One region of the Pseudoalteromonas sp. HF66 genome, then DNA from elsewhere that is predicted to be linked to it. Evidence: riboswitches for the same ligand, from Rfam matches in the RefSeq annotation. Region 1 holds a riboswitch; the other holds the start of a gene.
The links. Region 1 has a riboswitch for lysine ahead of lysC (lysine-sensitive aspartokinase 3). Riboswitches for the same ligand answer to the same signal wherever they lie in the genome.
Positions count from the first base shown of each region.

Region 1 (5,251 bases):
CGTCTTTCAAACTGAAATCAGCCATCTTAAAACGTTTAAATAGCAGTTCTAACACCCCCCAATGTTCAGTAAGGGTATTTAATAACTTTTTAGCTGGGATCATAAGGCTCCAGTAAATTCAGACTTAGGTGTTAGCGATTAGTAGTAAATTATGTAATTGATAATAGTTTTATGCTTTCTATGCTGCTAGAATCCGCGCCGAAACACTCGACTTACAATTTTTACATTATTATAAAGGTTGTTCAAACACCATGGTAACCCCACTTATCCTAACCCTGATAGCGGTGGCATTTTTGCTTATCGTTATAGAGGATATTATCCATGTAAACAAGGCCAAAACGACGCTTTTTTTTGGCACTTTATGCTGGATTATCTTATTTATCTCTCCAATTCATGGGCAAAGCCCAGAAACCATACAACATCAACTGGATCACAATATATTAGAGATCGCGACTTTGTGGCTGTTTTTAATGGCAGCTATGACCTTTGTTGCGTATTTAAACTCTAAAGGCTTTATCCAGAATATTGTTCATAAAATTATGCCAAATCAAATCAGTGAACGAAAGTTGATGTTTCTGATTGGTGGCTTTTCGTTCTTATTTTCATCGATATCAGACAATATAACTGCGACTTTAATCTCACTTGCGGTGGTGATGTCACTAAAATTAGATCCTAAAAAATTAATAAAATATGCAACCTTGATTGTATTTAGTGTTAACTCGGGTGGGGTGTCGTTGATCACGGGTGATGTTACAACCCTTATGATTTTCTTAGACGAAAAGGTCACCATTGCTAATTTACTATTATTAATTGCGCCTGCACTGACAAGTGTTGCACTGCTCGCGGCAATGTTATCGGTAGGTATGTCGGGTAATGTAGTATTTGAAAAGCAAACAGCTCGTCGTATTGAAAAAACAGATATTACCATTGCGGTTATCTTCTTCTCGACGATTATTGCCACGTTAACTTTGAGCGTGCTTTATAATGTGCCACCGCTTTTAACCTTTTTATTTGGTTTATCACTAATGTTTTTGGTTGCGCAATTCTTAATGCGCAAAAAAGACGTCAACAAAAAAATTATTGATTATATTCGTGAGATTGAGTACGACACCTTATTGTTCTTCGTAGGTGTGTTATTGCTGGTTGGTGCATTAAAAGAAGTAGGTATGCTTGCTAAGTTTACTCACCTATATGAGTTGATGGCGCCTGAGTATGCAAACTACATGATGGGGCTATTATCAGCAGCGGTAGATAACGTACCTTTAACTGCAGCACTTTTAAAAGCAGATATTGTGATGAGTCCACAGCAGTGGTTGTCGTTTACATACGCAACAGGGGTAGGTGGTTCAATGCTTATTATCGGCTCTGCGGCAGGTATTATCGCCATGAGTAAAGTAAAAGCACTGACCTTTATGAGCTATCTTAAAATGTCGGTTTATTTATTAATTGCTTATACCGTTGGCTATTACGGGTCGCACTTAGCAGGCAGTTTAATTTCATAAAACAACTTGACAGCTAGACGTCTAAACGTTAACTTTCAAAGCCTGCTTTTTTAGCAGGCTTTGTTATTTTAACCAGGTGTTAACTTAACATTCAGAAGAGGTGCGATACTTAGGTAGTTAATGTGAGGTGACGAACGCCGATGACCATTAATGAGGGAAGTACTCGCCGAGAAAATTAGCCGGACGTCACGGTTACTTTTCGGTTTATGGGGCTGAATCCTCAAAACTGTCACCAAACTAGGTGGAGAGCTTCTGGCATGGACTACTCTTTATTTTCAAAGCACCCCCTTGCCGAGTTCTTCTTGAATTACTGTGGATAGTTTTCCACAAAAGGAGACGACATGAATACCCAATTAGCCGCCAACACAAAATCAGATTACGTTGTTGCAAAATTTGGTGGCACCAGTGTAGCTAACTTTGATGCTATGAGCCGCTGCGCAGAAATCATTTGTGCTGATAATCAAGTTCGTATTGTTGCTGTGAGTGCCAGTGCTGGCGTGACAAATCATTTAGTTGCATTGTGTAAAGCTGATTTGAGCGCGGCTGAGCGTGACGAGCACATCACAGGTGTGATGGCCATTCAAGAAGCTATTTTAGCTGAGCTATCGCTTGATGCTGACTTAGCTCATGGCTTTAATGAAACCCTCAAAGCCTTTCAAAAACTGGCATCAGAAGGGGTTAAGTCAGTAGCGGAGCAAGATGAGCTACTTAGCTTTGGTGAGCGTTTATCATCGTATTTATTTACACAAGTATTGCGTGGGCAAGGTCTTGATGCGGTGCGTTTTGATGTACGCAAGGTGCTAAAAACAGATAGCCAATTTGCTAAAGCAACACCGAATGTTGCAGCAACCGCTGCGGCTGCTAAAGAGCATTTAGTGCCGCTACTTGATGACCACGTTGTAGTAACTCAGGGTTTTATTGGTAGCAATGAACATAATCAAACAACCACTTTAGGGCGTGGAGGTTCAGATTACAGCGCGGCATTACTTGCAGAAGCAATTAACGCAAAAAGCGTGCATATTTGGACTGATGTTGTGGGTATTTTCAGTACTGATCCGCGTTTATGCGCTAAAGCAAGCCCAATTGCACGCTTGAGTTTTGATGAAGCGGCAGAGATGGCAACGTTTGGTGCAAAAGTACTGCATCCTGCAACCATTTTACCTGCGAGCCGTAGTCATATTAGTGTGTTTGTTGGTTCAAGCCGTGAGCCACAATTAGGTGGTACATGGATTGAAAAAGAAAAATCTCAGCAACCAGGTATTCGTGCAGTAACACAGCGTAAAAACCAAATTCTATTAACAGTCAAAAGCCCAGAAATGCTCCTTGCTAGTGGTTTCTTAGCGCGTGTTTTCACCATTTTAAGTGAGTTTAATATTTCAGTTGATTTGGTTACAACCTCAGAAATTAGTGTTGCAATTACTTTGGATAACGCGCCAAATGCATCACGTCCAGAGCTTGATCAAGCTTGTTTAGATAAGCTTTCTGAGTTTTGTCATGTGTCGGTCGAGAATAACTTAACGCTGGTGGCTTTAATTGGTTCTGAAATTCAATTACGTCAGCAAGAAATGAATTTAATGCAGGTATTAAGCGACTTTAATATTCGTTTAATTTGCCACGGTGCAAGTAAACATAACCTGTGCTTTTTGGTGGAGCAAAGCGAGTCAGATGACGTTGTGCAGGCAATTCACAGCCGATTATTAGAAAGCCAAGTCGCGGCGTAAGTCGCTAAAGCTAATAAAAGAGCACTGCCAGTCAGTGCTTTTTTGTGCCACAACACTTATGTCAAAGCCTTCAATACAATTACTGCTAGCGCAGAAATTATGTTTACGTATTTCTTCAAATACATTGGGAGCGAGCAGTTTCGCAATCGGCTGAGCACTTGCCTTAGCAAGGGCTTCTTTTAATGTCCAAATTCTAAAAAAACACTGTGCCTGTTCATCGGGTGCATCAAAACTGCTGATTAAGTCAACTTCATCTTGATGATAAAAATGCTTTGCAAGCTTGATAAAAGGGCGAGGTTTGTTGCTTTGTTCAATATCAAAACCAAGCAGCTGCTGAGCTGGGTTGAGGGCAGCACCTATCAAACCATTTGAATGAGATAAGCAAGCCCAAACAGACTCTCTAACGGGTGTATGTAGTTTCAGCTTACTGTCTTTGTCATCAAATTGGCTTGATATTTCATTGAGCGCTAAATCATCATGAGGGTAAGTATGTTTGTATAAATACTTTAACGTTAAGCGAGTCGCTAAATACTCTTGTTTAGCTGCGGGCACTTTGCGTTTTTCAAGTACACATAATTCAAACTCACTGAGCAATTTTTCAATAGCTAAGCTTGAAATATCGATGTTTGATGCTTCCATAAGCATAATTTGCTGTGCCGTGTTGTTCGGCTGCAGATTAATAACTAAGGTGTTTGAAAAATAGTGGCTGCTCATGATTTAACGCTTATACGGGGGTTCGTATTTAGTTTTGTTTATTTTTACAGCAAATAAACTTGTAAGAGCACGAACAACTCAAATAGTTTACGCAGTTGGCTGTAATTATGGTTTAATGAGGAAAAATAATAACAGATTTATAGATGTATGGCACAAGTTCGTGACGGCTTTCACAGCCGACTAGGTTTCGTATTAGCCGCTTCAGGTGCGGCGGTAGGTTTAGGTAATATTTGGGGCTTTCCAACACAAGCGGCAAACCATGGCGGCGGTGCATTTTTACTTGTTTACTTCATTGTTATCTTCTTATTAGCGCTTCCAGCCCTTTATACTGAGCTGTATTTAGGCCACCAAGCGCAAGCTAATCCGGTAAAAGCATTATCCAATGCATGGCAAGATACGGCTCCTAAAGTGGGCGCTGCAGCAGGCTACATAGGTCTGTTTGGTGCAATTGTGATGTTAAGCTTTTATTCGATAGTCGCAGGTTGGATGTTAGCGTATGCACTTGAGCCAATCGCTAGCTTCTTGGGTTTTACTGAGTTAAGTAACTTTTTGCATAGTGATTCAATGGCACGCAACTTTGTGTTTACGCCGCTGATGCTTATTCTAACTGCGAGTATTATCTTAAAAGGGGTTAAATCAGGAATCGAGACTTGGTCACGCCGTTTAATGCCATTATTGCTAGTGTTATTAGTGGCGTTAATTGCTTATATCGCGACCTTAGATGGTGCGATGGATGGCTTTGCAGCCTACTTAGTGCCAGATTTTAGTCAAATTCTTGATGCAAACTTAATTATTGCGGCAATGGGACAAGCGTTCTTTTCATTGTCGTTAGGTGTAGGCTGTATGATGGTTTATGGCTCATATTTAAAGCCTGATGCGAACCTTCCTAAACTAACCGGAACAGTGGCGTTGCTAGATACGGGGGTTGCCTTTTTGGCGGGTTTGTTGATTATACCAGCTATTTTTGTTGCTCAGCATAACGGTGTAGAAGTGTTTAGCAACGGTAAATTAGTAGGTGAAGGGCAGTTAATTTTTGCAATTTTACCTGAGCTGTTTAGTACTATGGGGCAAATGGGCTTACTCGTTGGATTATTGTTTTTCGTGTTAATGTCAATAGCTTCTGTTACATCAACAATTTCATCAACTGAAATTCCAGTGGCATTTTTAGTTGAGAACCACAGTATAGAGCGTAAAAAAGCGACTTTATTTGTAACTTTAATCGTCTTTATCGCTTCATCAGTTATTATCTTAAATTTTGACTGGTTATTTGGTTTGGTGATTATGGTGCTTACGCAGTACCAACTACCTTTAATG
Region 1 is NZ_JAATOU010000003.1:157,929-163,179, forward strand. It holds gene HCZ11_RS05020 (hypothetical protein) at 1-103, opposite strand, end outside; gene nhaD (sodium:proton antiporter NhaD) at 252-1,502, shown strand; lysine riboswitch at 1,590-1,762, shown strand; gene lysC (lysine-sensitive aspartokinase 3) at 1,844-3,223, shown strand; gene HCZ11_RS05035 (4'-phosphopantetheinyl transferase superfamily protein) at 3,200-3,937, opposite strand; gene HCZ11_RS05040 (sodium-dependent transporter) at 4,085-5,251, shown strand, end outside.

Region 2 (5,251 bases), on a different contig from region 1:
AACCGTAGAGATTCTATCTGAAGAAATGCCGTCTTTAACGAGCTCTTCAGCAACATCTTTAGCACGCTTTTCAGAAAGCATCATGTTGTAATCAGCGTCACCAACTGCTGATGCATGCCCTTCAAGTACTACTGAAGTACCTTCATTTTCTTTCATAAAGGCTGCAACATCTGCAATGTCGCTAAAGTATTGATTAGGTACTTCTGCAACGTCATGCGGGAACGTAACTAGTAAAGTTATAGTTGCCTCTTTTTCTTCATATAGAGTACAACCAGTGCTGTCGACAGCATCAGTCATCGGTGTGTTTGCACACTGATCATCTGCATCCATTACACCGTCATTATCACTGTCAGTTGGTGCAGCGACTACAGGTGCAGGCTCTACCGGAGCAGGCGCACTTTGATCGCCAAAGATATAGCTAATACCCAGTTTAGCACCAACATCTGTATAACCACGATCAAGACCTTGGTATAAAGATGTTTCAGCATTAAAAGCAAAGTTATCTGTGAAGTAGTGCTGGTAACCAGCACCTACGTTTGCGAACATTAGATCTTCGTCAACTGCATCCAGATTTTTAAGACCGAAAATACCGTAGAAAGGGCCGCCACCTAAATGGTATAGCGCATCGATACCGTAGCGCTTGCCGCTTTCTGAACCACTTACAGATGTGCCATCATTAAGCTCTGCATTCCAATCGAAGTCCATATCAGCGTACTCTAAACGAGCGCTCCAATAATCGCTAAAACGATAACCTAATTCCAGACCCCATCCAGTTGAATCATCTACATTTAATCCACCTGGCGGATAATCGCGAACATTTTCCCAAGAGTTATCATAGTAATCGCCGAATGCGCCAATATAAAAACCTTCTTTTTCGGCAGCGAAGCCTGTTGTACTAGTTGCAGCAAGTGCTAACGCAATAGTAAGTGATTTTAGTTTCATTATTTCCTTCCCATTTTCACAATAAAGCTATTGAAGCTAATGTATTTCGAGTACTTAAAACTATATAGCAGCTTAAAAACTAATTTAATGAAATTTTATAAACAGCTATATTTTATATTTACTAATACTTTACTATTAATAAAAGTAATCTATTCAGTGGCAATTTATACTAATTAAAACTTTCAAACTACCAGCATAGTAGTGTAACACCACTTAAAGCAATAATTTACTTTAAATCAATGATATCACCAGTCAATGTCCTGCTCAATCTACGAACATTTTAAAGCGATAAATAACTTTTTTCTTTCAGAGGTGTAACTATCATTTATGTGCCACAGAAAGTTTGATAGTTTTTGTCACCATCACTTGGCAACTCGTACCAACTTTGATGTTCTTTAAAGTATGTGTATGGCTCTGAAATCACTTCAAGAAAATCATTTAATAATAAGCTACTACCTGCTTTTTCAAATTCAGCTATTATGCTTTCTATATTATGATTACGCGGGATGACTGCAGGATTAACGGCTCTCATGACGCTGTAACTTTCAGCAGTTGTTCTTAGCTTCCACTTTAAAACCCACCCTTTCAACCTGCAATCCACAGTAAAATCACTTACTAAAGATTCAGTGAGTGCATTAAATGTATTGGTATAATCAAGTTGATGCTGCTTCATTAAAGCAAGTAATTCTGAAACCAAAACATGATCACCTTCTTGCTGACCTGCTAACCCTAATTTCTGCTGCCACATAGCATTAAATGCATCATTAAATTTATCAGCAAAACCATTCACAACCGACGAAAGTTTTTCTACGGCACCATCTTGCTCATCAAATAAAGGAATCAAGCTTTCAGCTAAACGCGCAACATTCCAATTGGCAATATTGGGCTGATTACCAAATGAATAGCGCCCTTGGTGATCAATCGAACTGAACACCGTGTCTAGGTCAAACTGGTTCATCATCGCACATGGGCCATAATCGATAGTTTCACCACTAATCAAAGTGTTGTCGGTATTCATTACACCATGTATAAAGCCAACTCGCATCCAACTTACGACCAGCTCAACTTGTTTATCTAATACAGCAGTTAAAAACTCAATGTAGCGTTGCTCACCAGCACTGCTAATTTCAGAGAAATGACAATTAATTGCGTAATCGACCAGCTTTTCTAGCCCTTCAATATCCCCTTGCGTTGCTAAGTATTGAAATGAGCCGACACGAATATGACTTTTAGCTAAACGAGTAACTACGGCGCCTGTACGAGGCGGTTGGCGATATACGGTTTCACCGGTAGCAACGACTGCTAAACAACGTGTAGTAGCAATACCTAGAGCATTAAGAGCTTCACTCATAATATATTCTCGCACCGCAGGACCAATTGCACAGCGACCATCACCACCACGAGAAAATACAGTTGCGCCAGCGCCTTTTAGCTGTAAGTCCCACAATGTGCCATCTTGATCTGCAATAGCACCAAGTAAATGTGCTCTGCCATCACCCAGACGCGGTGAAAAATGACCAAATTGATGACCTGAGTAACCAAGTGCAACTGGTGCAACGTCGTTACTTATTGTTGAACCAGTTAAGAATTTAGCTAAAAACTCGCTGTCATGATTAATCGAAAAATTATCAGCTAACTGATCATTAAACAGTAGCAATTTAGGCTCAGCTACAGCACTAGGCATATCTTCAATCGTGAGCAGTTCACTAATGTCTGTGTATCGAGGTTGCAGTTTCATAATTTTCCTTAACGCGTTGCTACACCTACGCGGTTATCACCTACACCATAGGCAACAAGCTGACTAAGTGCCTGCAGACTATAGCCACTTTGCTGTTGTAATTCATTGAAGAAGTTTTGCGCTGACTGTAGTGACTTTTTAGTTTGTAAGCCACCGTCTATCAACTCGTGGGCACGCAAGTAGGCTTCTACATCACGAGAAAGCAAGAAGGTATCTTTACCTAGCGCCCGTAAAGCGTATGGGCCAGTATTCCCGCCTAAACGTGCACCATGCTTTTTGAGATAAGCCCATAACCCAATAATATTATCACTTGGCCAGTCAGCAATAAACTGACTAAAGCTGCCATGTTTCTCCGCGACTTCATGGATCATATACGCATTTTCAGGGATTGTTTGTACTTTTTTAAAATTACGAACAATTCGTTCATCACTGGCTTTTTGCTCGAGCATATCCGGCGGCATCATTAACAATTTTTCAATGCTAAAATCCCAAAACACTTCGCAAAAACCAGCCCATTTATTGTTAATAACTGACCAATAAAAACCACTTTGAAAGATTTTACGAGTAAACTCTTCTAACCATAAATCATCATGCATTTTGGCAATATCAGTATCATCGAGCGGGTTTGATAGCAGTGCACGCAGCATGTCTTCGCTACCCTTTCGAGATACGGCTCGCTGATAAATATCGTTAAATTTTTCCATCATTTTTCCAATTTATTTGGTTAACGCTAAGTGTACGTAAAAACACGGTTATACGTAACCATGTTGCAAAATTGGTCACTAAAAAACAAACTCATCAGCTTGACACCTAGATGGCTAAAATGCTTTAATCGCCGCCAATACCCTATTTAACTATGTTGGCTTTTACCTTAAAAGCGAGCATAAAGGGCTGGAAGAGGTGCGTTATTCAGGTAACGTATGGGAAGAGCACAGACTCTGTTGATCATACGTGAGGGGAATTAACGCCGAGAAGTAACACCGTTTGTGAGGTGCTTATTTCGGGCGACTGGGCTGAATCCCAGCGACTGTCACCAACAATAGCAAAGCGCTATTGATTAGTTTGGTGGAGAGCTTCTGGTCTTAGTATAATAAGGCCGTCGCGTCTTTATTATTTTAAGCCCATTCGCTCTTCGAATTATACCTTGTTCGAATGACGACATGCGGCCCCATTCAAATGTTCCCGCATATACTCTTCGAATACCTTATAAGTTCGTGAGAGATGATCAACAATTTTGATTTAAATGACTATCCATTATGGACAGCGCTTGTCACGCCATTTTCTGAATCTGGCGAGGTCGATTACACGGCCCTAGAGCAACTGGTCACTGAACAGCAAGCCGCAAATAACGGCATTTTATTGCTTGGCAGTACCGGTGAAGGACTAGCGCTTTCACTTAAAGAACAACAAGCCATTGTCGAGCATGTTTGCCAATTGGCACCGAGTGTGCCACTGATGATCGCTGTGGGTGGCATGAACCTAAAGCAGCAAATTGCATGGGTTGAATACTGCAATCAGCTGCCAATTCATGGCTACCTGTTAGGCTCACCTCTGTATGCAAAACCTGGTGTTGTGGGTCAAACACATTGGTTTGAAAGCCTACTTAACGCTAGTCATCACCCTTGTATGTTGTATAACGTACCAGGGCGCAGCGCAGTTGAAATTTCACCACAGGTAATTAAAAACCTTGCCGACCACAAAAACCTTTGGGCTTTAAAAGAAGCCAGCGGCGATATTAGCAAGTTTGAAGGCTTTAGAACGGCATCGCCAAAACTTGCCATTTTCAGTGGCGATGATGCACTTATGCCGTATTTTGCTCAAGCCGGTGCAAAAGGTTTAGTTTCGGTTGCCGCTAATGCTTGGCCAAGCCAAACCCATGAGTTTGTTAAACGCTGTTTAAGTGGTCAATACCCAAATCTATTCACTGATTGGTCGCAAGCAATTCAAAGTCTATTTGCTGTAGCAAACCCAATCCCCGTAAAAGTACTGATGCACCTGCAAGGTAAAATAAATACCCCGCATTTACGTCCGCCACTTACGCATTTAGAGCTTGAGCAAACAGACGGCATCACCCACGCAAATAACACTATTTTATCTTGGAACTAAAAACAGGTTTTATCATGAGCTGGTTAGAATTATTAAACAACTTAGAATCAGGCGCAGTTCGCGCAGCAACACAAGACGAGAACGGCAACTGGCATGCTAATATTGAAGTTAAACAAGGCATTTTAGAAGCATTTAAAAATGGCACTAACACCGAGTTCCCAGGTGGTTTTGTTGATAAGCACAACTTAGCACCACAAGGCTTTGCAGCAGATGCAGGCGTACGTATGGTACCAGGTGGTAGCAGTGTTCGTCGTGGTGCACACGTTGCTAAAGGCACTATTATTATGCCACCAGCGTATGTGAATATTGGCGCGTTCATCGACGAAGGTACTATGGTCGACAGCCACGCATTAGTGGGTTCATGTGCACAAGTGGGTAAAAATGTTCACCTAAGTGCAGCAGTACAATTAGGTGGCGTGCTTGAGCCTATTGGTGCAAGCCCAGTGGTTATTGAGGATGATGCAT
Region 2 is NZ_JAATOU010000023.1:33,950-39,200, reverse strand. It holds gene HCZ11_RS17325 (OmpA family protein) at 1-942, opposite strand, end outside; gene HCZ11_RS17320 (YdiU family protein) at 1,268-2,680, opposite strand; gene HCZ11_RS17315 (DNA-3-methyladenine glycosylase I) at 2,689-3,384, opposite strand; lysine riboswitch at 3,568-3,764, shown strand; gene dapA (4-hydroxy-tetrahydrodipicolinate synthase) at 3,902-4,786, shown strand; gene HCZ11_RS17305 (2,3,4,5-tetrahydropyridine-2,6-dicarboxylate N-succinyltransferase) at 4,801-5,251, shown strand, end outside.
Region 2: it holds a riboswitch for lysine, as region 1 does, so the genes downstream of both, dapA (4-hydroxy-tetrahydrodipicolinate synthase) here and lysC (lysine-sensitive aspartokinase 3) in region 1, are expected to answer to the same signal.